Regions from separate parts of the Streptomyces sp. NPDC042364 genome, predicted to be linked through region 1. Evidence: riboswitches for the same ligand, from Rfam matches in the RefSeq annotation. Region 1 holds a riboswitch; each other region holds the start of a gene.
What was found. A riboswitch is a leader RNA that binds a small molecule or an ion and turns the genes downstream of it on or off. The one in region 1 is predicted to bind cyclic di-AMP.
Positions count from the first base shown of each region.

Region 1 (7,717 bases):
CCGGACCGGGCAGAGTCGAACAGGACCAGGCAAGGAAGCGGGCCCCTGCTGAGCAGGGGCCCGAGTCATGTCGCCGGGAGCTCGCCGCCGAGCCTCCGATGACCCTCGCTACAGTTTCTCCACCGGCGCGTACCGCAGCAGTAGCCGCTTCGGCTTGGCGTCGCCGAAGTCGATCGTCGCCTCCGCGTTGCCTCCCGTGCCCTTGACGGCGACGACGGTGCCGAGGCCGAACTGGTCGTGGGTGACACGGTCGCCGACGGCGAGGGAGACCACAGGCTTCTCGTTGGTGCGACGGGTGGCGAAGCCGGACGCGCCCGAGGCGGAGGAACGGGAGCGCGACGACGACAGCGACGACGCGATCCCCGAGGCCGGACCCGAGGACATCGGCGCGGAGGCTCCGGTGCGCTTCCACTCCAGATAGGTGGCCGGGATCTCCTCCAGGAAGCGGGAGGGCGGATTGTACGACGGCTGGCCCCAGGCGCTGCGCATCGAGGACCGGGTGAGGTAGAGCCGTTCCCGCGCGCGGGTGATGCCGACGTACGCGAGCCGGCGCTCCTCCTCCAGCTCCTTGGTCTGGCCGAGGGCCCTCATGTGCGGGAAGACGCCGTCCTCCATGCCGGTCAGGAAGACGACGGGGAACTCCAGGCCCTTGGCGGTGTGGAGGGTCATGAGAGTGATGACACCCGAGCCGTCCTCGTCCTCGTCGGGGATCTGGTCGGAGTCGGCGACCAGCGCGACCCGCTCGAGGAACTCGGCGAGACCGGCGGACGTCGCGCCCCCGCCCTCACCTGCACCTGCCTCCTGCTCGAACTCCAGGGCCACGGCCGCCAGCTCCTGGAGGTTCTCGATGCGGGTCTCGTCCTGCGGGTCGGTGGACGCCTGCAACTCGGCCAGATAGCCGGTCCGTTCGAGGACCGCCTCCAGAACGGTCGCCGGACCGGCACCCGACTCGACGACGGTCCGCAGGTCCTCCAGCAAGGTGTTGAACCGCTTGACCGCGTTGGTCGACCGGGCGGCCATGCCGTACGCCTCGTCGACGCGCTTCAGCGCCTGCGGGAAGCTGATCTTCTCGCGCTGGGAGAGGGCGTCGATCATCGCCTCGGCGCGGTCGCCGATGCCGCGCTTGGGGACGTTGAGGATGCGGCGCAGCGGGACCGAGTCCTCCGGGTTGGCGAGGACACGCAGGTAGGCCAGGACGTCCCGGACCTCCTTGCGCTCGTAGAAGCGGACACCGCCGACGACCTTGTAGGGCAGGCCGACGCGGATGAAGACCTCTTCGAAGACACGGGACTGGGCGTTGGTCCGGTAGAAGACGGCGACGTCCCCGGCCTTGGCGTGCCCCGCGTCCGTCAGGCGGTCTATCTCGTCGGCTACGAACTGGGCCTCGTCGTGCTCGGTGTCGGCGACGTAACCGGTGATCTGCGCGCCGGCGCCCGCGTTGGTCCACAGGTTCTTGGGGCGGCGGGACTCGTTGCGCTCGATGACGGCGTTGGCGGCGGAGAGGATCGTCTGCGTCGAGCGGTAGTTCTGCTCGAGCAGGATCGTGGTCGCGTTCGGGTAGTCCTCCTCGAACTGGAGGATGTTGCGGATCGTCGCACCGCGGAAGGCGTAGATCGACTGGTCGGCGTCACCGACGACGCACAGCTCGGCGGGCGGGATGTCGTACTCGCCGGGGGGTACGTCGACGGGGTGCTCGGAGGTGCCGACCAGCTCCCTGACCAGGGCGTACTGGGCGTGGTTGGTGTCCTGGTACTCATCGACGAGGACATGACGGAAGCGTCGGCGGTAGTGCTCGGCGACGTCCGGGAAGGCGCGGAGCAGATTGACCGTCGTCATGATCAGGTCGTCGAAGTCGAGCGCGTTCGCCTCGCGGAGGCGGGACTGGTAGAGCGCGTAGGCCTGGGCGAGGGTCTTCTCGAAGCCGTCGGAGGCCTGGGCGGCGAAGTCCTCCTCGTCGATCAGCTCGTTCTTCAGGTTGCTGATCTTGGCGCTGAAGGACTTGGGCGGGAAGCGCTTGGGGTCGAGGTCCAGGTCCCGGCAGACCAGGGCCATCAGGCGCTTGCTGTCGGCGGCGTCGTAGATCGAGAAGGAGGAGGTGAAGCCCAGCTTCTTGCTCTCGCGGCGCAGGATGCGGACGCAGGCGCTGTGGAAGGTCATGACCCACATCGCGTTCGCCCGGGGTCCGACGAGTTGTTCGACGCGCTCCTTCATCTCGCCCGCGGCCTTGTTGGTGAAGGTGATCGCGAGGATCTGGCCCGGGTGGACGTTCCGCTCGCCGAGGAGGTGGGCGATGCGGTGGGTGAGCACACGGGTCTTGCCGGAGCCGGCCCCGGCCACGATGAGCAGGGGGGAGCCGGCGTGCACGACGGCCGCGCGCTGGTTCTCGTTCAGCCCGTCCAGGAGCGCCGCCGCGTCGATCGCGGGGCGCGGGGCACCGTCGCGGTAGTAGGCGTCCCGGTCCGGCGGCACGTCGAACTTCCCGCCGAACAGATCGTCCGGAATCGGCTCCGGCACATGATCGTCCTCGGGCGGCGGCGGGGGCTCCTCGTCACGGCCGCGGGGGGCCCGGAGATCCGCCAGGAAGCTGTCGTCAAAGAGGCTGCTCATCGCTCTCCGAGTCTAGGCGCCCCCACTGACAGCGAGGGGCCGCCCCGGGAAGTCCGTACGGGGCGCGCTCCGGTCCGCTCCCCGCGGAGCCACCGGCCACCGGTCGCACCGACCTCATCGCGGTGAGTGATCGAACGTACCACCTATCGCGCCCGCGAGGTCAAGGTCACGAAAACGTATCGGGCATATCGAACATCAACCTTCACACGGGCCACAACAGTTGGCTAGCGTCTTGGGTCAGGCCGTACGACCCAACCGGCGAACGTCGCCGGGCCGCACGGCCTCCGCCGAGTCCGGTACGCCCCTCACGGCAGCCGGAGCCGGGGACCCACCGACCTCTGGGGTGAATCGACCCGACCGCCGTACGCGGCGAGGGCCGTAGGGCAAACCTTCCGAAGCTTCCGCCCGAACCCGACAGCTAACTCGGTAGGCGGACTACGGAAGGAGTCGCCGAACCATGGCGCCGCACCGCAAGCCGCGTCCGGCCGGCCGAACGCGCGCGGGTATACGCACCCCCGCTCTCGCCACGGCCGCCCTCACCTCCGTGGCCCTGCTCTCGCAGACGGCCACCGCCGCACCCTCGGCCGACGACAAGCCGAGCCTGGAGGAGGTGGAGAAGAAGGTAGGCGACCTCTACCGCCAAGCCGAGACGGCGACCGAGAGCTACAACTCGGTCAAGGAGAAGACGGCCAAGCAGAAGAAACAGGTCGACAGCCTCCTCGACGACGTCGCGAAGCGGACGGAAAAGCTCAACGAAGCACGCGAGGAACTGGGTTCGTACGCGGCCGCCCAGTACCGCACGGGCGCCGCCGCCCCCGACACGGCGGCCCTGCTCCTGGCGGACGACCCGCAGGAGTACTTCGCCCGGAACCAGTTGATGGACCGACTGACGGACCGCCGGCAGGAGGCCGTCGACGAGTACGTCACCCAGCAGGCGGAGACCTCGAAGCGGCGCCAGGAGGCGTCCGCCGGTCTCGACCGGCTCACCGAGTCGCAGAACGCCCTCAAGGCCGGCAAGGCCAAGGTCCAGGCGAAGCTCGCCGCGGCCCGCGAACTGCTCTCCCAGCTCACCGCGGAGGAGAAGGCCCGGCTCGCGGCGATCGAGCGGCGGGAGCAGGAGGAGGCCGACCGCAAGGCGGAGGAACTGGCGCGGCAGCAGGCGGCGGCCCCGTCACGGGCCGATTCGGCCCAGCCGCAGGAGACCCAGCAGGCCCAGGAGCCCCAGGAGACCCCTCAGGACACCTCATCGGGCACCGGGACCACGACAACGGTCGAGGACTCCACCTACGCCGCGAAGGCCGCCAAGGCCCTCACCTTCGCACGCGCGCAGATCGGCAAGCCGTACGTCTGGGGCGCCACCGGCCCCGGGTCCTACGACTGCTCCGGTCTCACCCAGGCCGCCTGGAAGGCGGCCGGCGTCGACCTCCCCCGCACCACCTACGACCAGGTCAACGCCGGCACGACCGTCCCGCTCGCCTCAGCCCGCCCCGGCGACCTGATCTTCTTCTACGACAACGTCGGCCACGTCGGCCTCTACATCGGCAACGGCATGATGATCCACGCCCCGAAGCCGGGAACCTACGTCCGCGAGGAGTCGGTCTTCTACGACGGCGAGTCCTCCATCCACAGCGTGGTGCGGCCGGCGTAGCGGCCGGACGGCCGGGGAGGCGGCCGGTCCGCCGGGGAGGCGGGCCGGCTCAGGTCCAGAGCACCGCGATGAAGACGTTCGCCATGGTGAGCGCACCCACCAGCCCGAACAGCGCCTTGTCCACGGCCTCGTCGTCGCGCTTCACGTACACCAGTCCCATGATCACGACCAGCAGGGCCATCTTGATGCCGATCTTGATGTTGTTGACCGGCTGGTCGTCGGCCTGGTTGAGGCCGACGAGGACCGCTCCGGTGATCAGCATGGTGAGCGCGCCGTGCAGCATGGCGGGGACGAAGCGGGCGGTGCCCTGGCCCATGGCTTTCATCTGGGTGAGAAAGCCGCCCAGGAGGGCGGCGATCCCGATGATGTGGAGCGCGACGAAGAGGTGGATGAGTACGTCCATGGGCGGAGCCTAATGAGGGAGCGATGACCGGCCGGGCACCGGGGGCGGGTACCTCGGACGGGGGTTCGGACCATCGCCCCGCGCCCGGAGACGGCTCGCGCCGCACGGACGATCTTGCATATATGCGCTCCATAGCACCCCCTCACTCCGCCCCGGCGCGGAATCCTCGCATCGATCATTACACAGCGTGATCATGGCGGCGCCGCGGCAAGATCACGGTCACATACGGTCACCTCGCGGCCTGTGCGCGCCACTTCCGTACAACGCGTCACAGGGCCGGCACAGCCAGGTTTAACGTCCTCCCTCAGGTGACCGGCTCCCCACCGCCGCCCGGGCCAGGGGCGGCAGTCGGACACCACCGCCGAGAAGGTCCGGCGGCGTCCCGCTCCCCCCTGTGCGGGCCGTCGCCGGACGCGAAACCGCTCCCCCAGGCGGTCTGTGCGCACCGACGTACGGACGGCGGTCGTACGAGAGGACATGGAGTCCACGTGGCAGCGCACCGCAAGCCCAGACAGCGCTCGCTCGGCGGCCCGACGGTCCGCACCGCCGCAACCCTCGCCCTCGCGGGCGCGGCGACCGCGACCGGTTTCGACGGCACCGGACACGCCGAACCCCACCTCACGCCCGAGCAGATCAAGGCGAAGGTGGACAAGCTGTACCAGGAGGCGGAGGTCGTCACCGACAAGTACAACGGCGCCAAGGAGAAGGCCGACCAGGCGCAGGAGAACCTGGAGGAACTGCGCGACCAAGCGGCCCGCCGCACCGACCGGCTCAACTCCGCCCGTGAAAAGCTGGGTTCACTGGCCACCGCGCAGTACCGGAGCGGCGGCTTCGACCCCTCGTGGCAGCTGGCGCTCTCCGGTGATCCGGACCGGTATCTCGACAACGCCGCCCTCGCCGAACGCGTCGGCAACCGGCAGGCGACGGATGTGGCCGGCGTACGGCAGCAGCTGCTGGAGATCGAACGCCTCCGCGGGGCCGCCCGGGTGGAACTCGGCACCCTCAGGACCAAGCAGCGCGAGGTCAAGCAGCACAAGAAGACGGTCGCCTCGAAGCTGACAGAGGCACGGAGGCTCCTCGACCGCCTCACGCCCGAGGACCGCACCCGTCTGAGCACCCCCGGCTCCGGCCCGGGCCGCGTGTCGCGCTCCTCCCTCTCGTCCCCGCGCACCGTCACGGGCCCGGTCTCACCGGCGTCCTCGGCTTCCAAAGCCCCCAATCACCGCGCCGCATCCGCCGTCTCCTACGCCTACTCCAAGCTCGGCAGCCCGTACGTCTGGGGCGCCACCGGCCCCAACGCCTTCGACTGCTCCGGCCTCACCCAGGCCGCCTACCGCTCCGCCGGTGTCTCCCTCCCTCGCACCACGTACACCCAGATCGGCGCCGGCCGCCGCGTCTCCCGCTCGGAGCTGCTCCCCGGCGACCTGGTCTTCTTCTACTCCGGGATCAGCCATGTGGGCATCTATGTGGGGAACGGGCAGATGATCCACGCCCCGAACCCCTCGGCCCCGGTACGCGTGGCCCCCCTCGACGAGATGCCGTTCGTCGGCGCCACGCGGGTGGCGTGAGCGAGGGCTGACAACCGGTGGCTCGGGTCGTGCCCCGGCCGGCGCTGGTCCACAGGAGGCAACGCCGCTCAGCTGTGCCACCGGGACCGTCGTAGGCGGGCCGGTGCCGGAAGGCCTGGCGGTACCGGGGGCCGTCTGGTGCCGGGAGGCGGGAGGGCTCGTCGGGACCGGCCGGGGCTGCGGCGCCGTCCGTGGTTGCTCGGCCCTCACACCAGCCGTCGTGCCGTCGCCCATCTCGTCAGCTCATGCCGGTTGGAGAGCTGCAACTTGCGGAGCACCGCGGAGACATGCGACTCCACGGTCTTCACCGAGATATAGAGCTGCTTGGCGATCTCCTTGTACGCATAGCCGCGGGCGATGAGACGCAGCACCTCGCGCTCACGCTGGGTGAGGCGGTCGAGGTCCTCGTCGACGGGCGGGGCGTCGGTGGAGGCGAAGGCGTCGAGGACGAAGCCGGCCAGCCGCGGGGAGAACACCGCGTCCCCGTCCTGGACCCGGAAGATGGAGTCGACGAGGTCGGTGCCGGTGATCGTCTTGGTGACATAGCCCCGCGCGCCGCCCCGGATCACCCCGATGACATCCTCGGCCGCGTCCGAGACCGACAGTGCGAGAAAACGAACCGGCTCTTCGGTGTCCGCCATCAACGCCGAGCAGCGACGCAGAACTTCCACCCCACCGCCGCCGGGGAGATGCACGTCGAGGAGCACCACCTCGGGACGGGTACTCGTGATCACCGAGACCGCCTGGTCGACGTCGGGCGCCTCCCCGACGACCTCGACCCCCGTACGCTCCGTCTGCCCGATCTCGGCCCGCACTCCCGTACGGAACATACGGTGATCGTCGACGAGCACGACCCGAACGTGGCGCCCGGGCCCGGACACCTCGGCCTCCGGCTCGGCCCCGGGCGCGGCGCCGGCGGAACTGCCGGAAGTGGAGGCGTCGGAGGCGTCGGAGACTCCGGCGTCGCCGAACGCCCCCTGCGCCGCGGCGCCGTCGGATTCGCCACCGGCGGGGCCAGGTCCCTGCACAGCCCGGTCGCCTCCCCGGCCCGCAGTAGGCTCGGTACCCGAACCGCTCGTCGCGGCAAGGTCGTTCGGCCCGTTCGCGTCACTCATGACGTCGTCTCCGCCCTCTCCATCTCCAACTCGACCTCCGTGCCGCCACCCGGTACGGCGCGCAGCCGTGCCGTACCCCCGTTGCGCTCCATGCGGCCGATGATCGATTCTCTGACGCCCATGCGGTCGGCGGGTATCGCGTCGAGATCGAAGCCGGGGCCTCTGTCACGGACGGACACGAAGACCGTCCTTCCCTCGACCTCGGCGAAGACCTGTACGGCGCCGCCCTCGCCACCGTACTTGGCGGCGTTCACCATCGCCTCGCGCGCGGCCTGCATCTGCGCGGTCAGTCCCTCGTCGAGGGGGCAGTCGCCGACGACGACCACCTCTATCGGCACACCGTGCTTGTCCTCGACCTCCGCCGCGTTGCGCCGCA
Region 1 is NZ_JBWKAJ010000010.1:167,366-175,082, forward strand. It holds gene pcrA (DNA helicase PcrA) at 109-2,607, opposite strand; cyclic di-AMP (ydaO/yuaA leader) riboswitch at 2,883-3,055, shown strand; gene AC067N_RS21655 (C40 family peptidase) at 3,065-4,255, shown strand; gene AC067N_RS21660 (hypothetical protein) at 4,305-4,658, opposite strand; gene AC067N_RS21665 (C40 family peptidase) at 5,147-6,226, shown strand; gene AC067N_RS21670 (LuxR C-terminal-related transcriptional regulator) at 6,433-7,341, opposite strand; gene AC067N_RS21675 (PspC domain-containing protein) at 7,338-7,717, opposite strand, start outside.

Region 2 (7,717 bases), on a different contig from region 1:
CGGGTGGAGCCCGGACCCTGGAAGAACATGGTGTTCGCGTTCTCCTGGGGAGCGTGTGCGGCGGCGCTGATCGCGATCGTGGCGAACAGTTTCGCGACGCAGTGGATAGCCACCGCCACGGCCGATCCGTCCCACGCCGACACGCTGGGCGCCACCGTCATAGCGCCCGTCGTGGAGGAGACCGCGAAGGCCGCGGCCGTGCTGTTGGTCTTCCTGTTCCGGCGGCGGAACTTCACGGGGATCGTGGACGGTGTGGTGATCGCGGGGGTCACGGCGACCGGTTTCGCGTTCACCGAGAACATCCTGTACCTGGGGACCGCGTTCGGGACGGATCAGCTGAGCGGGGGAAGCGGGCTGGCGTCGGTCACAGCGGCCACGTTCTTCGTGCGGGTGATCATGTCGCCGTTCGCGCACCCGTTGTTCACCGTGCTGACGGGGATCGGATTCGGGTTCGCGGCGGCCGCCGCGGAGCGGCAGCCTGTCCGGCGGGTACTGCTGCCGGTGGGCGGGTTGCTGCTCGCGATGGGCATGCACGCGATCTGGAACGGGTCGGCGGCGTTCGGGGAGTACGGGTTCTTCGCGGTCTACGCGGTGTTCATGGTGCCGATGTTCGGGTTGCTGACGTGGTTGGCGATCTGGACGCGGCAGCGGGAGCTGCGGGCGGTGCGGGAGGAGTTGCCGGTGTATGCGGCGGCGGGGTGGCTGACGCCGCCGGAGCCGTTCGTGCTGGGGTCGATGCGGGCTCGGCGGGTGGCGCGGGACTACGCGGCTCACCGCTTCGGGAAGGGCGGGGCCCGGGTCGTCGCGGAGTACGAGGCGTACGCGACGTCCTTGGCGTTACTGCGGCGGCGGGGGCGGTCGGGGCGGGCCGGGGGTGACTTCGTGCTGCGGGAGCGGCAGCTGCTGTTCGAGCTGTGGCGTCGGCGGGAGCCGGCCCGGCCGGCGTTGGCTTATGCGGGGCGGGGGGTGGTGCCGGTGGGCGTGGCCGCGCCGCTTCACCCGATGTCGTGGCAGGGGTACGGGTACGGGTACGGCGTGGAGTACGGGTACGGCCAGGGCCCGGGGTACGGGTACGGCCAGGGCTCGGGGTATGGGTACGGGCCGGGCTCGGGGTATGGGTACGGGCCGGGGCCGAGACCAGGACAAGCGCAGGGGTGGCCGGAGACGCCGTACGGGGGGAGCCCGGTGGTGCGGCCTGTGCCCTATCGGCCGTACTGGTCGTAGGGGGCGGGGCCGTTGGCGGCTTTCGCGCCGTGCGGGGCGGGGGCGCCTGCCGTGTGGGGCGGGTCGGGGCGCGCCGGGGGGTGTCCGTCCTCGGAACGGCGCGGAATCGGTCGCCCGGGAAGCCGGACGGGTTGACGCGCCAACCGCTGCGGGCGGACACCCCCCGACACACCCCCTCGCCTCCGTACGCGGCTGTCCCGCCACGGTGGGCTGAGCCGTCGGCCACGGGTCGGCTGAGCGCCGTCGGGGACGACCCTGGCTGGGGGCTACGGCTACGCCGACGCCTCTGTCAGCCTCTGCAGTTCCTCGGTGGTGAGGGTGACGTCGGCTACCGCCAGGAGCGCCGGGAGTTGGGCCGTGGTGCGGGCCGAGGCGATGGGGGCGGTGACCGTGGGCTGGGCGGTGAGCCAGGCCAGGGCGATCGTGGCGATCTCCGCGTTCCTGGACTGGGCGATCTCGTCGAGGACCGCGAGTACCCGGGCGCCCCTCGGGGTGTCGAGGTAGGCGCCGGCGCCCGCGGCCCGGGGGCTGTCCACGGTCGTGCCGGGGCGGTACTTGCCGGTGAGGAACCCCTTGGCGAGGGCGAAGTAGGGGACGGCGGAGAGGCCCGCGTCGGCGGCCACCGACTGGAGGTCGCCCTCGTACGTGTCGCGGGAGACCAGGTTGTAGTGGGGCTGGAGCGCCACATAGCGGGCCAGGCCCTCGCGGTCCGAGAAGTCCAGGGACTCCTTGAGGCGCTCGGCGGTGATGTTGGACGCCGCGATCGCGCGGACCTTGCCCGCCTTCACCAGGTCGTCCAGGGCGGTGATGATCTCCTCGACCGGCACCTCGGGCTTGTCGAAGTGCGTGTAGTAGAGGTCGATGTACCCGGTGCCCAGGCGGGCCAGCGAGGCGTCCGCGGCGGCCTTGATGTTGGCGGCGGAGAGGCCCTGGTACCCGGGGTGCTGGCTCACCTTCGTCGCGATCACGACGTCGGCCCGGTTGCCGCGGGCCTTCACCCACCTGCCGATGATCGTCTCGGACTCGCCGCCCTGGTTTCCGTCGACCCACGCGGAGTAGGAGTCGGCGGTGTCGATGAAGTTGCCGCCGGCTGCGGCGTAGGCGTCGAGGACGGCGAAGGACTGTGCCTCGTCCGCCGTCCAGCCGAAGACGTTGCCGCCGAGGGAGAGCGGGAAGACCTGGATGTCGGACGTGCCCAGCTTGCGAAGAGAAGTCATGTCCTGTTTCAACCACCGTTTCGGACGGACGCATTCCGGGTCCGCGTGAACGGTGGGTGACACGTCGAGGGGCAGGTCACGCGGCGACGGGGAACTCGCCGGGCCGACGGACGCGGTATGACGAACGCCGCGTCAGGCCCGTCGGCCTCACGCGGCGTCACATCCGTTCGAGTGCAGTTCTCAGAGGCTCAGGCCCTTGCTGCGCAGCCACGCCGCCGGGTCGATGCCGGTGGTGGAGCCGCCGGGGTGCACCTCCATGTGGAGGTGGGCGCCGGTGACGTTGCCCGTGGCGCCGACGCGGCCGATGACGTCGCCGGTGGCGACCTTCTGGCCGACACTGACGCCGATGGAGGACTGGTGGGCGTACCAGATCTCCGTGCCGTCATCCAGGGTGAGCACGGTCTTGTAGCCGTACGAGCCGTCCCAGCCCGCCTGCGTGATCGTGCCGCTGTGGACGGCCTTGATGAGGGTGCCCGTGGGGGCGGCGAAGTCCAGGCCCGTGTGGTAGCCGGAGGACCAGTAGGGGCCGGCCTGGCCGAAGGTGGAGGTGAGGGTGTACGAGGAGGTCGGCAGCGTGAACTGCTTGGCCAGGGCGGCGAGGCGCTCGGCCTCCTTCTTCGCCGCGGCCTCCTCCTCCGCCTTCTTCTTGGCGGCGGCCTCCTTGGCCTCGGCTTCCTTCTTCTCCTCGGCGGCCTGCTCGGCGGCCTTCTTCGCGGCGGCGGTCTGTGCGGCCTCGGCGGCCTTCAGGTCGAACGCGTCCTGCTGGGACTCGGCCTGCTGCATGATGCGCGCGCGCAGCGCCTCGCCGGCGTCGGTGGCGCCCTGCTGGGTGTCGGCGGCGATGAGGCCGGCGCTGCTGAGCGGGGCGGTGGAGCCCTCGGGCTCGTCGGCGGCGTCGTCGTCCTCGAAGACCGAGCCCACGTTCGGCATGTCCGGCATCGAGATGGCCACCGGGGCCTTGCCGCTCTGGGCGCTGGCCATGCCCGCGCCGCTGACGGCGGCTATGACGCCGACGCCGAGAACCGTGGAGCTACGGGCGAACCCACCGCGCTGCTTGGTCTTGGCCACACGGTGCCGGCCGCGGACGGGGCGGAGGGACTCCGCGGTGGGGTTCCACTCCTGGAAGGGGCCCTCGCTGTCGCTGTCGTAGCTGCCGAAGCCGAAGGTCTCGGACTCACTGCTGCGTTGGCTCGGCACGAACGGGGCTTCGGTCGCGGACCGGTTGGACGCCACGTGGGCGTACTCCTTTCCTTCCTTCTCGCCTACCGGGTTAGCTGACGGGTTCGGAGCGGAAGGTCTCCTACGCGCGTAAACCGAACGTGCTTCCACGGCGGTTTCCGCGCGATTCACCCCAGGGTGGTGGTTCCCCGGTTCCCTACGGGATTCGGCGCGTGAGCACGGAGCCGCCTCTTGTGACGGCTGGGACGACCGCGCTGCGTTATCGAACGTTAATAGACGCGGGGGCGGCATTCCAAGCGGTTCTGAATGATCGTTCGGCTTTTTCCGCTGGACTTACGGGTCACGAGGGGTGGAAACCGGGCGAGTTGACCTCGCTTCAGCAGCCCCAGCTGTTCTGACTGGGCGTCAGTTGTAATGCGGAGGGACGTCACGTGAGCACGCTGAGTGAAATTCCTCAGGGGCGGTGCACCGCGAGGAGCGCCATGTCGTCCGTGGTGCCGCCGCCGGTGTGCTCGCGGACCTCTTCGGCGAGCGTCGTCAACAGGGCGCGCGGGGCGGGAAAGGTACGGCCGCTGAGCCGAGCGGCCGGGTCGTAGAAGACGCCGTCCGCGTTCCGCGCCTCGGACAGACCGTCGGTGTAGAAGAGCAGCGTCGCCCCCGCGGGGAACCCGGTGTCCTTGGCGCGGTCCGGCCAGGTGCCCAGCTCGCCGAGGCCGAGCGGCAGCGCGGTCCACGGGGTGTCGAGGGTGCGCAGTTCACCGTCGGCGTGGAGCAGCAGCGGGGCGGGATGACCCCGGTTGACGATGCGGGCCAGCCCGGCGCCGTGCGGGAACTCCGCGAGTACGGCGGTGACGAACCCCTCGTACGGCACGGTGGGGTCCCGCCGTGCCGCGTCGCGCCGGGTGACCTCCCTCGCGAGTGCCCGCTCCAGCCGCTGGGCCACGGCCTCCAGGCTCGTCTCCTGTTCGGCCGCTTCCCGGAACGCGCCGATCAGCACCGCCACGGCCGCCACCGCCCCCAGCCCCTTGCCGCGTACGTCCCCCACGATCAGCCGTACCCCGTGCGGCGAGTCCTGCACCGCGTACAGGTCACCCCCGATCGAGGCCCCGGCCTGCGCGGCCTCGTACCGTGCCGCGATCTCCAGCCCGCCGAGCCGTTCCTGGGGCCTCGGCAGTACGGCCCGCTGCGCGGCCTCCGCGATCTCGCGTGCGGTGGCGAGGCGGGCGTCGCTGCGCCGGACGAGCCGGTTGATGGCCACGGCCAGTACGGCGACGACGGCCACGGTGACGATCTCCGTGAGCGCGTCCACCTGCCCCGAGTCCCCGTACCGGAGGCGTACGACGACGATGCCGGCGAGCGAGGCGGCGCCGGTCGTCACCGTGCCCTCCAGCGACAGCAGCGGCGCGGCCACCAGGGGCGCGGCGGTGAAGAAGGGGACGGCCGTGAACTCCCGCGGCATGAAGTGGTCGTAGCAGAGGCCGCCGACGACGAGGAGAGCGGGCAGCATCCGCACGAGGGCGCGGGCATAGAAGAACCGCCGGCCGTCCGGCCTCTTCACACCCGCTGGCTGCCCCACCCGTCCCAGGTTCGCGGGGCGCCGGGCGGAGGGCCAGCCGGAGGGGCCGAGTGGGCTAGGGGCTGTCGGGCCCGGGCGTCCACGGGGCCCCTCGTCCGCCGGCCTTCAGCCCGCCGTCAGTTCGGCCAGGGGCAGGGTGTGCTGGGTGGTGAGGACCTTCGCCCGGAGGTAGCGGACGTTGTGGGCGGTGGTGAAGACGCCGGTGGGGACGCGGTGCCGGACGCCGACGCCGAGGTCGCGCAGTTGCCGGGCCTTGTCGGGGTTGTTGGAGAGCAGGTCCAGCTCGTCGATGCCGAGGGCGCCCAGCATCTGGGCCGCGGCCGTGTAGTCACGGGCGTCCTCCGGCAGCCCGAGGGCCGTGTTCGCCTCGTAGGTGTCGAGGCCCTGGTCCTGGAGGGCGTACGCGTCGAGCTTGTTGTAGAGCCCGATGCCGCGGCCCTCCTGGCGGAGGTAGAGGAGCACCCCGCCCTGCTCGGCGATCCGCTCCACCGCCTCCCGCAGCTGCGGACCGCAGTCGCAGCGGGCGGAGCCGAAGACGTCGCCGGTCAGGCACTCGGAGTGCATCCGGACCAGCGGGGCCGTGCCGGGGGCGGGGTCGCCGAGCACGATCGCCAGGTGCTCGCGGCCGTCGACGAGGCCGTGGAAGGTGACCATCTCGGCGTCGACGCCGTAGCCGTCCTGGAAGCGCAGCGGTACCCGGACGCGGGCACGCGGGGTGGCAGCGGGGAAGTCGGGCATGCGGGTTCTCCGGTCCTGGTGCGACTGCCGCTGTGCTTCAGTTTTGAATCACAGCGCTCGCCGCGACTCTATCCCCTGCTTCAAAATTCAAGCAACTGGTTTTGGGATGCGTCACATTCCGGGGTCGGGGGAATAACAGGCGCCGCTCACGACCGACCGAAGGTGTGGGTGAGGACCCGGAGCGCTCACGGGCCGGAAGGGGCGGCAGCCGGGGTCACTGGCCCGAGGGGCAGGACCGGCGGCGCCAGGGCAGGTCGTCGGGCCCGCTCTGCTGGGCGTCCTCACCCTCGATCGCGGCAGCGATGGCCGAGCAGATCTCCTCGAACTGGCCGACCTGCTCGGGGGTGAGGTGATCGAAGACCGCCTTGCGGACCGCCTCCACATGCCCGGGCGCCAGCCGCTCCAGCAGGGCCATGCCCTCGTCGGTGAGGACGGCGATACTCCCCCGCTTGTCCCGGTCGCAGTTCTCGCGCCGGACCACCCCGTCCTTCTCCAGGCGGGTGACGACATACGTCAGCCGGCTGCGCGTGATCTTCGCGTGCTCGGCGAGATCGGTCATCCGCATACGGCGGTCCGGCGCCTCGGAGAGCACGGCGAGGACGGCGTAGTAGAGGTGCGGCATGCCGGCCTCCTGCTGGAGCTGCCGGTCGAGCGCGTCCTCCAGGAGGGAGCTCGCGGCGAGGTACGCGTGCCAGGCACGCTGTTCCCCGGGGGTGAGCCAGCGGGTCGTCATACGTACAGTGTAGTTATTGTTTAAAACTTGAACCAAGCCCAGCCGGTCAGTCATTCCATCGGTGTCGGTCGGTACCGGCCAGCCAGTCAGGGAGCGTCTCCATGCCCCAGCCCTACGTCCTGTTGTCCGCCGCCGTCTCCCTCGACGGCTACCTGGACGACACCGGACCCGAACGGCTGCTCCTGTCGGGCCCGGCCGACTTCGACCGGGTCGACGAGGTGCGCGCGGCCAGCGACGCCATCCTGATCGGCGCCGGCACCCTGCGCACCGACAACCCCCGGCTGCTGGTGAACTCACCCGAGCGCCGCGCCGCCCGCGTCGCCGCCGGGCTCCCGGAGTACCCGCTCAAGGTCACGGTCAGCGCGTCCGGCGACCTGGACCCGGAGGCCCAGTTCTGGCACACGGGCGGCGAGAAGGTGGTGTACACGACGGACAAGGGCGCGGAACGTCTGCGCGCGCTGGGCCTGCCGACCGGCCCGGCCGGTGTGGAGGTGGTCTCCGTCGACCCCGGCCTGGAGTGGCCCGCCGTCCTCGACCACCTCGGCGAGGTACGCGGCGTGGGGCGCCTGATGGTCGAGGGCGGCGGACGCGTCCACACCCAGCTGCTCCAGCAGGGCCTCGCGGACGAACTCCAGCTGGCCGTCGCGCCGGTGTTCGTGGGTGAGGCGGACGCGCCCCGGATGTTCGGGACGGGCGCGTACCCCGGTGGCCCGAAGAGCCGGCTGCGGCTGGTGGAGACCCGGCCGGTCGGCGACGTCGTCCTCATCCGCTATGTCCCCACGGTCCCCGGCACCGGCCCGGCCGTCTCCGCCGCCGACCGCCACTGGCTGGCCCTGGCCTGCGAACTGGCCGCCGAGTGCCCGCCCTCCGACACGGCGTTCAGCGTCGGCGCGGTGGTGGTCGCCGCGGACGGCACCGAGCTGGCCCGCGGCCACTCCCGCGAGGCCGGCGACCCCGTCGCCCACGCCGAGGAGGCGGCCCTCGCCAAGCTCGGCCCCACCGACCCGCGCCTCGCCTCCGCCACGGTCTACAGCAGCCTGGAACCCTGCG
Region 2 is NZ_JBWKAJ010000006.1:20,908-28,624, forward strand. It holds gene AC067N_RS14045 (PrsW family intramembrane metalloprotease) at 1-1,224, shown strand, start outside; gene AC067N_RS14050 (aldo/keto reductase) at 1,497-2,441, opposite strand; gene AC067N_RS14055 (M23 family metallopeptidase) at 2,622-3,674, opposite strand; cyclic di-AMP (ydaO/yuaA leader) riboswitch at 3,686-3,841, opposite strand; gene AC067N_RS14060 (PP2C family protein-serine/threonine phosphatase) at 4,075-5,127, opposite strand; gene AC067N_RS14065 (GTP cyclohydrolase II) at 5,302-5,934, opposite strand; gene AC067N_RS14070 (MarR family winged helix-turn-helix transcriptional regulator) at 6,149-6,667, opposite strand; gene AC067N_RS14075 (dihydrofolate reductase family protein) at 6,769-7,717, shown strand, end outside.
Region 2: it holds a riboswitch for cyclic di-AMP, as region 1 does, so the genes downstream of both, AC067N_RS14055 (M23 family metallopeptidase) here and AC067N_RS21655 (C40 family peptidase) in region 1, are expected to answer to the same signal.

Region 3 (7,717 bases), on a different contig from region 1:
GAGGCGGCGTGGGCGACGGCGAGGGAGACGCCGAGGATGGCGTTGGCGCCGAGGGAGCCCTTGTTGTCGGTGGCGTCCAGGTCGAACATGGCCTGGTCGATCAGGCGCTGCTCGGTGGCGTCGTAGCCGACCAGCTCCGGGCCGATCTGCTCGATCACGGCGAGGACGGCCTTCTCGACACCCTTGCCGAGGTAGCGGTTGGGGTCACCGTCACGGAGCTCGATGGCCTCGAAGGCGCCCGTGGAGGCGCCGGACGGGACGGCGGCACGACCGGTGCTGCCGTCGTCGAGGCCGACCTCGACCTCGACCGTGGGGTTGCCTCGGGAGTCCAGGATTTCCCGGGCTACGACGACGTCGATGGACGGCACGAGCATCTCCTTCTTGGGATGTGACGCATTGGTGCGGGGCCGCGAGGGCCATGCGACTAGAGCCTAACCGCCCCGGGGCCGTCGGCAGCCGACCGACCGTCCCGTGGACAGACAGACCGTACCCATTGTTTCGGCTCGGAACAAAGGGGGGTGGGCGGGAAAGTGAACAGAAGGGTCCGGCAGACGGGAGCGGAGCGGCCCGGGGCACAGAAAAACCCCGCCCCGGTGCGTACGGGGGAATGCGCACCGGAGCGGGGGGCCCGTGGGGACGGGGGACGGCCCTCACGAGGTCTTCACTATGGAGGACACGATCGTGAGCGAGCCACGGTTCAGCCGGGGAGCGGCCTTTTTTTCGGCCCGGCCGAACCGGTGTCCCGGCCCGGCCGCGGCGGGCCCTCCGGCCCGGCCGCGGCGACCGTCGGACCGGCCGTCAGCCGAGGTGGAGCTGCTGGCCGGGGTAGATGAAGTCGGCGTCGTCGATGATGTCCTTGTTCAGCTCGAAGAGCTTCTCCCAGCCACCCTTGACGTTCTTCTCGGCGGCGATGCTGCTGAGGGTGTCACCGCTGACGACCTTGTACTCGCCGTCGCCCTTCTTGACCTTCTTGCCGGTCGGGGTCTGGACGGTGGCGCGCTCGGAGGAACGCGAGGCGCGGGTCTCCTGGGTGCTCTCCTGCGAGGAGGAGGACGAGCCCGAACTCGAGCCCGAGCCGGAGTCGTTCGAGGAGGAGGCCGCGGCGCCGTCGTACGACGCGCTGGACAGGCCCTTGCCGCAGACCGGCCAGGCACCCTTGCCCTGGCCCGCGAGGACCTTCTCGGCGATGGCGATCTGCTGGGCCTTGGTGGCCTGGTCGGCGGTGGAGGCGTACTGCGTGCCGCCGTAGCCGGCCCAGGTGGAGGCCGAGAACTGCAGACCGCCGTAGTAGCCGTTGCCGGTGTTGATGGACCAGTTGCCGCCGGACTCGCACTGGGCGACGGCGTCCCACTCGGACGCGGTGGCGGCGGAGGCGCTGCCGGCCGCCATGAGCGGGGCGGCGATCGCGGCGGCGCCGGTGACACCGGCGACGGCGATGGCGCGGGCGGTCTTGGACGGACGGCGGTGCTTGCCCTTGCCGGAAAACAGCATGGAGTGATCCCCTCACCGACGCCTACGAGGTGAGCTGTCGGGTTCGGGCCGGTTGAGTTGCCCGGCCGCACCCGCTCGCCTCTCGGCTCACGTGATGCGGCTTCACCCCGAGCCGGTACCGGCGGCGTGACCCCGAAGGGCCTCAACCGCCGGACCCGGCGCAAACCTTGGGTCCCCCGCTCCTGCCTACGGCGCTTGACGCGACGACTGTTCCGAGCGGGCGTCGGCAGGATTCGGCGTGACGACCGCAAGGGCCCGCTGTGGCGAGCGGTCACGACCGTAAACACGTGATTCGCCGAATTTCAAAGACGATCAGGGGGTCTGTGATTCATCTCCCACCGAGATCAAAACGGGCATTAAGGGGCGAACCATGACCCGAACTGCCGCTACTTTTCACCCGTTTCGGCATCGACTTCCAGGGTCTGACCGGGAAGGATGAGGTCCGGGTCGGTTCCGACCGTGTCCTCGTTCTCTGCGTACAGCTCCCGCCATCCGCCACTCACCTCAAGGGAGTCGGCGATGGCCGTCAGGCTGTCGCCGGGGCGGACGGTGTACGAGCCGTCGACGGCCTCACGGGAGGCGTCACCACCACGGGAGGCGTGACGGCCGGCGGAGGTGTCGCGAGGGGATTCGGCAGCGTCGGCGCCGACACCCTCCTCGGCGCTCGCGCCGCGGTGGCGACCGGTGCCGGCGTCGGCATCGCCGCTGGCGGAAGGGGTGTCGCTCCGTGCGGAGTTGTCCGAGTCGCCGTTCTCGGCGTCACCCGCGGACGAGCTGCCGGACTCCTGCGAGCCGCCGGTGCGGTCGGAGCCCGCGGAGTCGGAGGAGTCCCCCGCGCCGGTGTCGGCCTTGGCGGAACCCTCGGATGCACCGGAGGACGATTCCGGTGAACCGGATGTGTCTGGCGACACGGAGGAGTCGGACGAGTCATCCGACTTGGTGGAGTTGCCGGATGAGTCGGATGAACCGGACGAATCACCCATGCCGGATGAATCCTCCGCGACACCGGTGTCCACGTCGGCCGGGGCCGAGTCGCCGTCGAGGTTGTGGAGGAGCCCGCAGGTGGACCAGACGCCGACACCCTGCTCGGCGAGGATTCTCTCGGCGACCTCGATTTGCTGCGAACGGCTGGCCCGGTCGGGGCTGGTCGCGTAGTCGAGTCCGCCGTAACGCTCCCAGTTGGCCTGGGAGATCTGGAGGCCGCCGGAGCGCCCGTTCCCGGTGTCCGCGCTCCAGGAGCCGCCGCTCTCGCACTCCGCCACCTGATCCCAGGTGGTTCCGCTGGCCGCGCTCGCGCCGGTGGCGCCGAGGAGCGGGATGGCGATGGCGGAGCCGGTCACTCCGGCCGCCACGAGGAGTGCCGGAGCCTGACGGGGGCGACGGTGACGACCGTTCCCGGAGAGCATGCGGTTGCCTTTCACACGACAGCAGAGAGCTGTGCGAAGGATGTGACGATCCCTCGCACTGACGTGTGAACGTAGCCGCAGACGATCAGTTGTCACAAGTTAATGCAGCGTAGATCACGTGAAGATCACGAACTTGAGGGTCTGTCATGTTCTTCCGCTCTTCCGGGTACTGTACGCGCCGTTCAATCGCCCTGACGCGGTGTGAATTCGACCGGAAGCGTGCGCAATCCACGCATGATGAGCCCGCCGCGCCAGCGCAGGTCGGCCGGATCGGCGGCGAGCCGCAGGTCGGGCAGGCGGGTGAGGAGTGTCGCGAGCGCGGTCTGCCCCTCCAGGCGGGCCAGGGGTGCGCCCAGGCAGTAGTGGATGCCGTGGCCGTAGCCGAGGTGCTGGTTGTCACGGCGGGAGAGGTCGAGGGTGTCCGGGTCGGCGAAGCGGGCCGGGTCGCGGTCGGCCGCCGCGAGCACGACCAGCACGGGGTCGCCGGGGGCGATGTCCTGCCCGCCGATGGTCAGCGGCTGTGTGGCGAACCGCCAGGTGGCGAGTTCCACGGGGCCGTCGTAGCGGAGGAGTTCCTCGACTCCGGTCTCCAGCAGGGCGGTTTCGCCCGCGGCGAGGGAGGTCTGGAGGCGGGCGCGCTGCCCGGGGTGGGTGAGGAGTGCGTAGGTGCCGTTGCCGATGAGGTTGACGGTGGTCTCGAACCCGGCGAACAGAAGGATGAAGGCCATCGCGGCGGCCTCGTTCTCGGTGAGGTGCTCACCGTGGTCCGAGGCGCGGATGAGACCGGAGATGAGGTCCTCGCCGGGGGTGGGTTCGGCGGGCAGCGCCTCGCGCTTGCGGTGGATGAGGTCCGCGAGATAGCCGCGCATCTTCTTCACCGACCTGGCGACGCCGCCGCGTGGCCCGCCACCGTGCCGGATCATCATCCCCGCCCAGTCACGGAAGTCGTCCTGGTCCTCGCGGGGGACGCCGAGCAGGTCGCAGATCGCGTAGATGGGGAGCGGGAAGGCGAACTCGTGGATGAGGTCCGCCTCGCCCTTCTGCGCGAACCGGTCGATGAGGTCGTCCGTCAACTCCTGCACCCTGGGGGCGAACTCGGCGACCCTGCGGGGCGTGAATGCCTTGGAGACGAGGCGGCGCAGCCGGGTGTGGTCCGGCGGGTCGATGTTCAGCAGATGCGTCATCAACTCGGCCTTGCGCTCACCGGGGATGCCGGTCTTGCCCTTGGCGTGCTCGGGCTCGTCGTGGTGCGCCGGGTTCTTGGACAGGCGCTGGTCCGCGAGGGCCTGCTTGGCGTCGGCGTAACGGGTGACCAGCCAGGCCTCCACACCGCTGGGCAGCTTCGTCCGGTGCACGGGGGCGTGCTCGCGGAGCCAGGCGTAGGCGGGGTAGGGGTCGGTGGCGAACTCCCAGGTGAAGAGGGCGGGTGCCGGGGTCTGTTGTGGGTGCGGAGGATGGGGCTGGTTGGTCACTCGTCGAAGGTAGCGGGCTGGTCGCCGGGCGGTACGGGCGGCGGCCCCGGGCGCGCGTCACGAAGCCGTGGTCCGGTTCGGCGGCCTTGTGCACGCGCCTCCGGGGGCTCCGGTTCGGCGGCCTTGTGCTCCCGCCTCCGGGGGCTCAGTGTCGCCGGCCGGCTGCCGCCCCGGTCCGAGCCCCCACGCGTCACGATCAGGCGTGGGGACGCGACACGATCGGGGCGTCAGGACACGTCTCACGATCGGGGCGTCAGGACACGTCGCGCTCAGGCGTGAGGACGGCGGGACTGAGCGTCCAGTCCCTCGGCGGCCCGCACGGCGTCACGGTACGTGCGGGCCGCCGCCCGGAGTGCCGCTTCCGGGTCGACCCCGGCGGCCTCGGCCCGGACGGCCATCGCCAGCAGTTCGTACCCGATGCCGCCGTCGCCCGCCGGGGGCGGGACGTCCAGCCCCGCCGTGCGGACCCGGGACGCCAGCTTCGAGGCGAGGGCCAGGCCGGGCTGGCCGAGGGGTATGCCGTCGGTGACCGACTCGCGCTGCTTCTCGACGGCCTTGGTGCGGAGCCAGTGCTGCTTGACCTCCTCCGGGGTGGCGGCGGTCGCGTCGCCGAAGACATGGGGGTGGCGGTGGATGAGCTTGGTGACGATGGCGGCGGCGACGTCGTCGATGGAGAAGGGCGCCTCGGGGTCCTCCTCGGCGATACGGGAGTGGAACACGACCTGGAGGAGGACGTCGCCCAGCTCCTCGCGGAGTTCGTCCCGGTCGCCCTCCTCGATCGCCTCGACCAGTTCATAGGCCTCCTCGATGCCGTACTTGGCGAGGCCCTTGTGGGTCTGCCGGGAGGACCAGGGGCATTCGGCGCGGATACGGTCCATGACCTGGATCAGGTCGAGGAGACGGGCGCCGGGGAGGTCGTAGGAGGCGGGGAGGAGCTCCAGTGCCGGCATCCGCGGGCGGCCGGAGCCGGCGAGGCGGGCCAGGCCGTCGGTGAGGCGGGGCTCGCCCTCGGCCGTGGCGACGACGACCACGGTGCGGTCGCCGGCGCAGGCGTCGACCAGGTCCTCGGCCGTGGGGGCGGACTGCTCGACCGTGATGCCGGCCTCGCGCAGATAGGGCAGCTGCGGGTGGGCCTCGTCCGCGCACAGGACGCGGTCGGCGTCGTGCAGGGTCTGCCAGGCGGGCCAGGAGAGCAGGCCGGGTGCGACGCGGTGGCTGGTGGTGAGCAGGACGACCCTGCCGGGGCCGGAGGCGGGGGCCGCGGTGCCGGGGGCGTCGTCGGGGCGGTGTGCGTTCACCCCATGAACGTAACCCACGTCACCGACACCCCCCGAAGTTGTCCACAGGCTCCGGCAAGCGTGCGTGGGGGTCGCCGGTCGCCGGTCGCCGGTCGCCGGTCGCCGGTCGCCGGGTGACCGTGAGCCGTCGGCTGACGGCTGACGGCACGGCGGCCGTCGTGCGACTGGCGTCGAGCGGCTGGCGGCAGGCGCGGGGGCGCCGGTCCGATCAGGTCGGCTGCTGCGTGGCCGGCTTTGTGACCTCCCGCACCCATGGCGTCTTGGTGTCCGCCATGCCGAGCCGGCCGTCCTGGGCGACGCCCCATGAGCCGTAGCGGGGGTTGAGGTCGACACCGAGTTCGTCCGACGCGTCGGCCATGGCCTTCCAGAAGACGGTGCCGCCCTCGGGGCTGTTCATGTCCGCACCGAGCGCGGCGGCGAGCTTCTGGACCTCGACGTCGCTGCGGAGGCTCTCCTCCAGGTGCTCGGGGGCGACATTGTACTGCTGGAGCCAGGCCGTCTCCAGCGCCCGGGAGCCGCCCGCCTCGCGCTCCAGGTCGGAACGGTACTTCTGGACTTCCTTGCGGGTGACGGTCACACCGGCGTCTTCGAGCGCCTGGTCGAGGACCTTCTCCAGGACCATGCCGTTCAGCGTGTTGCGGGTGAGAGTGCCGGTCTGGGCGACGAGGCGCTGGTACTGGGCGTCGTCCCCGGAGGCGGCGCGCTGGGCGGTGCGCACGTCGTTCACCCGGTTCTCCAGTTGCGCGACCGTGATCCGCTCGCCGCCCACGACGGCCGCCGCGCCGGGATGCGCGTCACTCCCGCAGGCGGTCAGAAGCGGAGCCGCGGCGGCGATCGCGGCGGAGAGGACGAGCGCGGTGCGACGGCGGCGGTGCAAGTTGGCCTCCCGAGGAGATTGTGCGACGGTGCACAAGGTCTTGCGGTGATCGATGGTAGGCAGTGGCCCAGCTCTCGGCCAGCCATTCGACCAACGATTCACAGCGACTTCGGGCACCGCCTCACCGCCGAACCCCCCACAGCGGCCCGCGGCCCCGCGTCGGACGGCGCTCGCCGTCCGGTTGTGTCGACGCTGCACGGGGGCGTTCGGGAAGCAGTCTCCCCCCGTGCGGCGAACTCCGGCCGGGCGGCGCAGGACACGGGCCCGGCGGTGGGCCTCAGCCGCGCACCTGGCCCAGCCACTGCAGGGTCCGCCGGACCTCGCCCGCCAGCGGATGGCCGGGGCCCCGCAGCCGCTCCACGTCCAGCAGGAGGCGGCCCAGGGTCTCGTGGGCGGCGCCCCGGTCGCCGAGGGCGAGGAGCAGGTGGCCTATGCGGCGGCGGACGTCGAGGGCCAGCTCGGGGTCGCCGCCCACGTACTGGTTCTCGAAGTACGGCAGCAGGGAGCGGTACTCGGCGAGGGCCGCGGCGGGTTCGCCGAGCTGTTCGAGGCACTGGGCGGAGTCGTAGCGGAAGCGCAGGGCCTGCGGGTCGGCCTGACCCGCCTCGGCGGCGCGCTCGTCGGCGAGACGGCGCAGCTCGGGCAGGGCGCGACGGTACTGGCCGTCGTCCATGAGGGTGGCCGCGTACTGCTTGCGCAGGGTGCGGACCACGGGTGAGTGCTCGCCGTGCTGGGCGGCGGCGGCCGGGAGGATCGCGCCGAGGATGTCGACGGCCTGGGTGATGCGGCCCTCGCCGAGGAGCCGCTTGACCTCGTCGACGGCGCCCGCCACATCGGGCTTGTCGACCGGAGGGGTCTCCGCGGGCGCGGCGGAGGGCTGCGGCGCCGGGATGCGGGCGCGGTCCGGCCAGGGGGCGTGCGGGCGCAGGAAGGGGCGGGTGGGGTCGAGCGGGGAGCCCGTGGGCATCCCGCGTGCCGGGAGCAGCGGCAGAAGCTGCTCGTACGTCTCCTGCGCGGAGGACGGGCGGTGCTGCGGGTCCTTGGAGAGCAGCCGCAGCACCAGCGTCTCCAGGGCCTCGGGGACCTCGGGGCGGAGACGGCGGACGGGGACGGGCGGCTCGTACAGATGGCGGTGGAGGACGCCGAGGGCCGTCGAGCCCGTGAACGGCACGT
Region 3 is NZ_JBWKAJ010000022.1:56,153-63,869, forward strand. It holds gene eno (phosphopyruvate hydratase) at 1-368, opposite strand, end outside; gene AC067N_RS31995 (transglycosylase family protein) at 799-1,491, opposite strand; cyclic di-AMP (ydaO/yuaA leader) riboswitch at 1,496-1,695, opposite strand; gene AC067N_RS32000 (transglycosylase family protein) at 1,878-2,897, opposite strand; gene AC067N_RS32005 (cytochrome P450 family protein) at 3,080-4,369, opposite strand; gene AC067N_RS32010 (nucleoside triphosphate pyrophosphohydrolase) at 4,639-5,667, opposite strand; gene AC067N_RS32015 (SurA N-terminal domain-containing protein) at 5,876-6,544, opposite strand; gene AC067N_RS32020 (protein kinase domain-containing protein) at 6,822-7,717, opposite strand, start outside.
Region 3: it holds a riboswitch for cyclic di-AMP, as region 1 does, so the genes downstream of both, AC067N_RS31995 (transglycosylase family protein) here and AC067N_RS21655 (C40 family peptidase) in region 1, are expected to answer to the same signal.

Region 4 (7,717 bases), on a different contig from region 1:
GCCGGGCTCCGCCCAGGAGTGCATCGCCAGGTTGAACGTCGCCCAGTGGATGGGCAACAGCACACCGCTGGGCTCGCCGCTCTGGAGGTCGAGATGCGTCTGCAGCCCTTCCTCGGGCGTCATGTGGATGTCGGGCCAGAACTCGCTGTACGCGCCGATCTGGATCATGGTGAGGTCGAACGGGCCGTGCTCGCCGCCGATGTCCTTGAAGCCGTGGAAGTAGCCGGTGTCGCCGCTGTGGTAGATCCGGTGCTCGTCACCGGCGACGACCCAGGACGCCCACAGCGTCTGCTGGGCGTTGCGCAGACCGCGGCCGCAGAAGTGCCGGGCGGGGGTGGCGGTCAGGGTGAGGCCGCCGACCTTCGTCGCCTCGTTCCAGTCCAGCTCGCGGATGCGGCCCTCGGAGACACCCCAGTGCTCCAGGTGGGCGCCGACGCCGAGGGGGACCGCGAAGACCGTGTCCGTGCCGGCCAGCGCCTTGATCGTGGGCATGTCGAGGTGGTCGTAGTGGTCGTGCGAGATGACGACGACGTCGACCGGGCCGAGCGCGGCCAGGGGCAGCGGCACGGGATGCAGCCGCTTGGGCCCGGCGAAGGCGAACGGGGAGCAGCGCTCACCCCAGACGGGGTCGAAGAGCACGCGGTGCCCGTCGATCTCGGCGAGCACGCCGGAGTGGCCCATCCATGTGATGCGCAGGCCGCTCGCCGGGGGCCTGGCCAGGTCGGCGAGGGTCGTGGAGTGCACGGGGATCAGACCGGCGGGGGCGCGGCGGACACGCTCGTCCTTGCGGAAGTACCCCTTGGCCATCTCCAGCGCGACCCCGCGCGAGGGGCCGATACGGGCGCCCTCCGGGTTCACGAACGCGCCGTTCGCGAAATGCGGGGACCTGCGGATCCGCTCCAGCCTGGCGCCGGTCGGAACCGCACCGAAGGCGGCTGGCTGGACGCGCAGCCCCGAGCTCTGCGAACGGGGACCGGACACGGCACCTCCTGGTGGATTCGCTGAGGCATTCCATTATGGTCCGCCCCTCTGACAGCACCGCGCCCGATCCGCGGGGCACGGTGACATACTGACCAACGGTTCAGTAGAGCCGTCTGTTCCCCGCGGGTACCGCCGACCGGGGCCTGCTTCTACAACCCGCTCCGCCCTCCATCCGTTCCCGCCCGCCACCGCCACTTCCCCCGGCCGCCCCTCAGGAGCCCCGTATGTCCACCCCGTACCTCTCCCTCACCTGGACCGACGACGTCACGGGCCGGTGCGGCTTCCTCGTGGTGGACCGGCTGGTGCGCGGGGTGGCCAGCGGCGGTCTGCGGATGCGGCCGGGCTGCACGCTCGGCGAGGTCGCCGGCCTGGCCCGCGGCATGACCATGAAGGAAGCGCTGCACTACGACCCCGAGGGCCGCTACGTCCCGCTCGGCGGCGCCAAGGGCGGTATCGACTGCGACCCCCGGGACCCGGAGGCGTACGGCGTCCTGGTGCGCTACCTGCGCGCGACCCGCCCGTACATCGAGGCCTTCTGGACCACCGGCGAGGACCTCGGGCTCACCCAGGACCTGGTGGACCGGGCGGCCGCGGAGGCGGGCCTCGTCTCGACCGTCCAGGCCGTCTACCCCCTCCTCGACGACGAGCGGGCCGCCCGGCAGCGGCTGGCGGACGCCTTCACGGTCGAGGTCGACGGCATCGGACTCGACGAGCTGGTGGGCGGCTGCGGTGTCGCCGAGTCCGTCCTGACGGCCCTGGACCGGGCCGGCACACCGTACGCGGGAACGAGGGTCGCCGTGCAGGGCCTGGGCACCATGGGCGGCGCCACCGCCCGCTTCCTGGCCCGCGCGGGCCTCACGATCGTCGCCGTGGCCGACATCAAGGGCACCGTCTCGAACCCCGCCGGCCTGGACGTCGAGGCGCTGCTGGCCGCCCGGGACGCCCACGGCACGGTCGACCGCTCCGCGCTCCGCCCGGAGGACCGGGAGACCGGCCCGGACGCCTGGCTGGCCGCCGACGCCGACGTCCTGGTCCCCGCCGCCGTCTCCTACGCGATCGACCCGGCCAACCAGGCGCGGATCACCGCCCGCCTGATCGTCGAGGCGGCCAACATGCCCGTCCTCCCCGAGGCCGAGGCCCTGCTCACCGGCCGAGGGGTGACGGTCCTCCCCGACGTGGTGGTCAACTCCGGCACCAACGCCTGGTGGTGGTGGACCCTGTTCGGTGACATCGCGCCGGAGGCCCGGAGCGCCTTCGACCACACCCGCCGCTCCATGCGGGCCCTGGTGGACCTGATGCTGTCCCGCGCCGAGAGCGACGGCACGACACCCCGGGCGGCCGCCCACGCCATCGCCGCCGACCGCCTCCCCGTCATAGAGGCGCGCTTTGGACGGCACCGCCCGATCTGACCCGTAGGTAGGGTTGCCGTGTGGGCAGGGTCAGGTTGAGTGTGGCCGAGCGGCGCGAGGAACTGCTGCGGGCTGCCATCGAACAGATCGAGGCGCGGGGCGTGGCGGCGGTACGGATCGCCGACGTGGCCGCCTCCCTCGGTGTGAGCAACGCCTTGGTGCTCTACCACTTCTCGACCAAGGAGAAGCTGGTCGCCGAGGCCTTCCGGTACGCCGCCGAGGACGACCTCACCCGTCTCCGTGGGCTGCTGGCGCGCCGCACGACGGCTCTGCGCCGCCTCCGGGCGGCCGTCCGCTGGTACGCCCCCACCGGCCAGGCCAAGGGCTGGCGTCTGTGGATCGAGGGCTGGGCGGTCTCCCTCCGCGACCCCGCCCTGCGCGAGGTGACGCGGGACCTCGACCTCCGGTGGAAGGCCGCGCTCACCGGTCTCATCCAGGAGGGCGTGGCCGCCGGCGAGTTCCACTGCCCCGACCCCCGGGCGTCGGCCCTCCGCCTCACCGCTCTCCTGGACGGCCTGGCCGTACAACTGACGTCCTACGACGGAGCGGTCTCCCGCGCGAAGGCCCGGCAATGGGCGGACGAGACCCTGGCCCACGAGCTGAACCTGGGCCGGCCGCCGACGAACTGACAACGGCGGCCCGTCAACCGTCCGTGCGCGGAAGGGGCTCGTGCCGGTGTGCCGAGCCCGTCGGACACAGCGGCCCGGAGAACCCGTCCCTACCGGGAGGGGCCCCAGGCCCCCGGCGCACTCGGCCCTGGGAGCCGCGGCCCGCTCCTGTGCGTGATCCTGGCCCGGGAGGCAGGTTCCCTGCGCGCCCCGGTCAGGTGGGTACGGCCACGGGGGACGGGGGCACCCCGGCAATCACTCCGGTGGAGCGGGGCCCGCGCCCCGGTGCCGCGCGCTGATCCGCCGGGGATCACGGGACACCCCTTGGCCCACGGACTGACGCACCGGCACGGCCCCGTCCGCAGCGCGCCGCGGGCGTCGGGCGCCTTCCAGCACCGTCAGGCCACGGATTCGATCCGCATCCTGATGTCGTCGGGCGACAGTGCCCCCTTCGCCGACACGTGGTCCCCGGACGACTCCCCGCGCAACCGCCGCCCGATCCACGGCACGAGATACTCCCGCGCCCATTGGATGTTGTCCCGGCGCACCTCGAACGTCCCCCGCGGCGGCAGCGGCGGCCACGGCTGCTCGGGATCCGCCGGCACCTCCACCCCCAGCACCTGCCCGGCCCGCAGAGCGACCCGCGTGTGCCCCTCGGGCGACAGGTGCAACCGGTCGTCGTCCCAGGCACGCCGGTCCTGCACGGTCCTGAGCGACCACAGGTCGAGCACCGGACACCCGTACCGGTCGGCGATCGCGCGCACATGCCCGTTGTACGTCGCGATCTTCCCGCGCAGATGCCTGAGCACCGGCACGTCACGTGTGTCGAACCCGGTGGTCACCATCACCGTGCCGATCGCCGAGGTGAGCCGCGCCACAGCCCGCTCGAACCGCTCCGCGACCTCGTCCGGGTCCGTGCCGGGCCGGATGATGTCGTTCCCGCCCGCGCAGAAGGAAAGGAGATCCGGCGCGAGTTCGAGCGCCCTCGGCACCTGGTCCTCGATGATCTGGTCGAGGAGCTTCCCCCGCACCGCGAGATTGGTGTATCTGAAGTCGCCCTCGGGCACCCGGTCCGCGAGAAGTACCGCGAACCGGTCCGCCCAACCGACGAACGCCCCGTCGGGGCCGGGATCGCCGACGCCCTCGGTGAAGCTGTCCCCCACCGCCACGTACGACCCGATCACTGATCTGCTGTTCTTCGAATCGTCTGCCACATCGGCCCATGATTCACCTTGGGATGTGACCTACGCGACCGTAATAAGGGGTTGACGGGCGGTGAGATAGACCACGCTTCAAGATTCGATCAACCCGGGAATACGCCGGGTCAGAACAGCCGCCACACCCGGAATTCCTGGATCCGGAAGGGATTCCGGGTCGTCGGGAGTTGTTCAGGCCGGACACCCGGTCGTCGGCCTCCAGCGCCCCCGCGCGGCACTCACCGTCCCACCGCGCCCCAACTCCCCTTGCCACCGCCGGAGCCGCCGGAAGTCGTCCCCGGCGATCACCCGATCGAAAGCCCTACGCGTGGTCGTGAGGCTCCCCCGCCGCCGCCGTGACCGCCGCCGCGACGGCGGTGGCCCCTCCTTCTCGCAGGGGCATGGCGAGGGCCGGACCCCGGGATCGGGGTCCGGCCTTCGATGACATCAGGTGGGCCGGGAGCGGCGCGTCAGACGGTGACGCCCTTCGACCGCAGATAGGCCAGCGGGTCGATGTCCGAGCCGTAGTCGGGGGTCGTACGGATCTCGAAGTGCAGGTGCGGGCCGGTGACATTGCCGGTGGCACCCGACAGGCCGATCTGCTGACCGCCGCTCACGGACTGCCCCGCGGAGACACCGATCGAGGACAGGTGGGCGTACTGGGCGTAGTAGCCGTCGGCGAGCTTGATGACGACCTGGTTGCCGTACGCACCGCCCCAGCCGGCGGAGACGACGGTGCCGGCGCCCACGGCCTTGAGGCTCGTGCCGGTCGGGGCCACGAAGTCGACACCGGTGTGGTAGCCGCTGGACCACATGCTGCCGGCGGTCTTGTACGCCGTGCTGATGGTGGCGCCCTGGATGGGCAGGGTGTAGCCGGAGCTGCTGGACTCGGCCACCTGACCGGCGGACGCACCGGTCGTCGCCTTCGCCGCGGACCCGGAGGGCTTCGACGCCTGGGCGGGCTTGGAGGACTGCGACGACTGGGTCTTCGTCGACGACTGGGACAGCCCGCCCGACGCCGGCTTGCCGCCGACGACGAGCTTCAGTCCCGGGTGGATGAGCGAGGGGTCGGAGCCGATCACTGAACGGTTGTCCGAGTAGAGCCGCTTCCAGCCGCCCCGGACATCCTGCTCGTCCGCGATCTTCGCGAGGTAGTCGCCGGCCTTCACGGTGTAGGTCCTGGCCGCCTTCTTCTTCGCGGCGATCTGCTCGGTGACGGCCTTCCCGGGGGTGGCCGTGGCCGTCTTCTCGGAAGCTCCGGAGACGGCGGCCGTGGGGGTCGCGGCGTGAGCGCCGGCGGCTCCCATCAGGGGCAGCGCGAGCGCGGCGCCACCGGTTCCGGCGGCAGCGATCGAGCGGGTGAAACGCTGGGACTTGGGACGGCGATGCTTACCCTTCGCGGGCATGGCGAATTCCTCTCCGGCGCCTGCGAGGTGAGCTGTCGGGTGCGGACTGGAGATGCCCGGCCGGGCTTGCGCCCGGCTTTACCCCTAGCCGTTCCGGAGACCGGAACAGGCGGTACTGCCTGTGGGTCCCCCGCTCCTGCCGTGGATCGGGTCGGTATGCGGCTCCGGTCGGCGGCAGGATTGGGCGTCCGTCCGGATCGAGGCTGAACGTAAGCGACTTGTCCCCACAGAGACAACTATCTGGATTTCCCGCGCGTCTTCCTACGTGATCCTTACACCGAATCCCGATTACGCTCCGTAAAGGTGTGCCGTATAGGCATTTCCAAAGGCCCTGGAAAAGCTCCTGAATTACGTGAGCATGACGACGACAGTCCGTCACGAGTATGACGCTGCTCACGCGCCTACGCCTCAGTAGTCTTTATTCCAGGGCCAGTTGGATTAACGGCTCCATTTCGGACAGATCGCTCAAGTGCGACGCAGGCGGATAACCGTCGCATCGAAGTCACCGCGCAGCCCGGTCCGCAGGCCGTGGTGCAACAGCACCGCCCCTCGGTGCACTTCGCCCGTTTCACGGCATTCGTAGGTTTTCGCGGGGTCAAGGCCGCGCAGCCGGAGCGGCGGGAGCGGCTCGCCGTAGTGCTGGGCCTGGAGGCAGGCGAGGACGACCACCTCGTCGCCGTGGACGTACTGCACGGCGCTCAGCCCTCCGCTCGGCGGGCGCAGCCGGTACTGGTCGCCGCGCTGCACGACGGGCTTGATCTCCTTGTAGAGCTGCACCCACTCCCGCGCCTCGGCCAGTTCCGCCTCGCTCCACTTGGTGAGGTCGCCGCCGACGCCGAGCACGCCCGCCATGGCACTGACGAAGCGGAACCGCAGGGAGCTGACCCGGCCGTTGAGCTGGTTGTTGGGGCTGTCGGTGACCCACGCGGCCATGACCCGCGCCGGATGGATGTGACTGAATCCGTGCTGGATGGCGAGCCGGTCCAGGGGGTCGGTGTTGTCGGAGGTCCACACCTGGTCGGTCCGCGACATGACGCCGAGATCGATCCGGCCGCCCCCGCCCGAGCACGACTCGAAGGCGACACCCGGGTGCGCGGCCCGCAGCCGGTCCAGCAGGGCGTAGAACGCGTGCACGTGCTCGACCCACAGCTTCTGCGGGTACGGCTCACCGGGCCAGCCGGCGTCCGTGAAGCAGCGGTTGAAGTCCCACTTCACATAGTCGATCGGGGCGCTGGAGAGCAGGGCGTCCAGCTTCTCCCACAGATAATCCTGGACGTCCGGCCGCGCGAGGTTCAGCACCAGCTGATTGCGCAGTTCCGTCCGCTTTCGTCCCGGTTGGTACTGCGCCCAGTCGGGGTGCGCCCGGTACAGCTCGCTGTCCGGGTTGACCATCTCGGGCTCGACCCAGATGCCGAACTGCATCCCGAGGGCGTGCACCCGGTCGGCGAGCGGCTTCAGCCCCTGGGGGAAGCGGTCCGGGTTGGGCGTCCAGTCGCCGAGTCCGGCCCGGTCACTGGTGCGCGCCCCGAACCAGCCGTCGTCGACCACGAACAGCTCGACCCCGATGGCCGCCGCCCGCTCCGCCAGCGCCCCCTGCTGCTCCTCCGAGATGTCGAACTCGGTGGCCTCCCAGGAGTTGAACAGCACCGGTCGGTCCCGGTCCGCGTCCGGGATGACATACGCCCGCTGGTAGGCGTGCCAGGCCCGGCTCGCCCCGCCGTGGCCGCCGTCGGACCACAGTCCCGCGAAAACGGGCGTGGTGAACGTCTCCCCCGCCTCCAGCCGCAACAGCCCCGACTCGTCGTACCCGGCGCCGCCGGTGATCTGCACCCGTGCGTCCGGCAGCTGGGCCACGGCGATCCGCCAGGAGCCCGACCAGCCGAGGGCGCAGCCGTAGACCTCGCCGTGGTCCTCGGTGGCGTCGGTGTCGAGGGCGACCCAGGGCAGGTGCTGGTGTCCGGTGTGCCCTCGGCGGCTGCCGATGACCTTCTCCCCGTAGGTGAGTTCGCCACGCGCCAACCGGGACTCGGCCGCCCACCGGCCGTGCAGCTGGGACAGGCGCCAGCCCTCCTCGCGGCGGGGCAGCGTCCAGGTCGCCGAGTCGGCCCGCAGCAGCT
Region 4 is NZ_JBWKAJ010000002.1:676,226-683,942, reverse strand. It holds gene AC067N_RS06270 (MBL fold metallo-hydrolase) at 1-981, opposite strand, end outside; gene AC067N_RS06265 (glutamate dehydrogenase) at 1,206-2,390, shown strand; gene AC067N_RS06260 (TetR/AcrR family transcriptional regulator) at 2,411-3,019, shown strand; gene AC067N_RS06255 (SGNH/GDSL hydrolase family protein) at 3,397-4,182, opposite strand; gene AC067N_RS06250 (M23 family metallopeptidase) at 4,665-5,600, opposite strand; cyclic di-AMP (ydaO/yuaA leader) riboswitch at 5,605-5,763, opposite strand; gene AC067N_RS06245 (alpha-galactosidase) at 6,066-7,717, opposite strand, start outside.
Region 4: it holds a riboswitch for cyclic di-AMP, as region 1 does, so the genes downstream of both, AC067N_RS06250 (M23 family metallopeptidase) here and AC067N_RS21655 (C40 family peptidase) in region 1, are expected to answer to the same signal.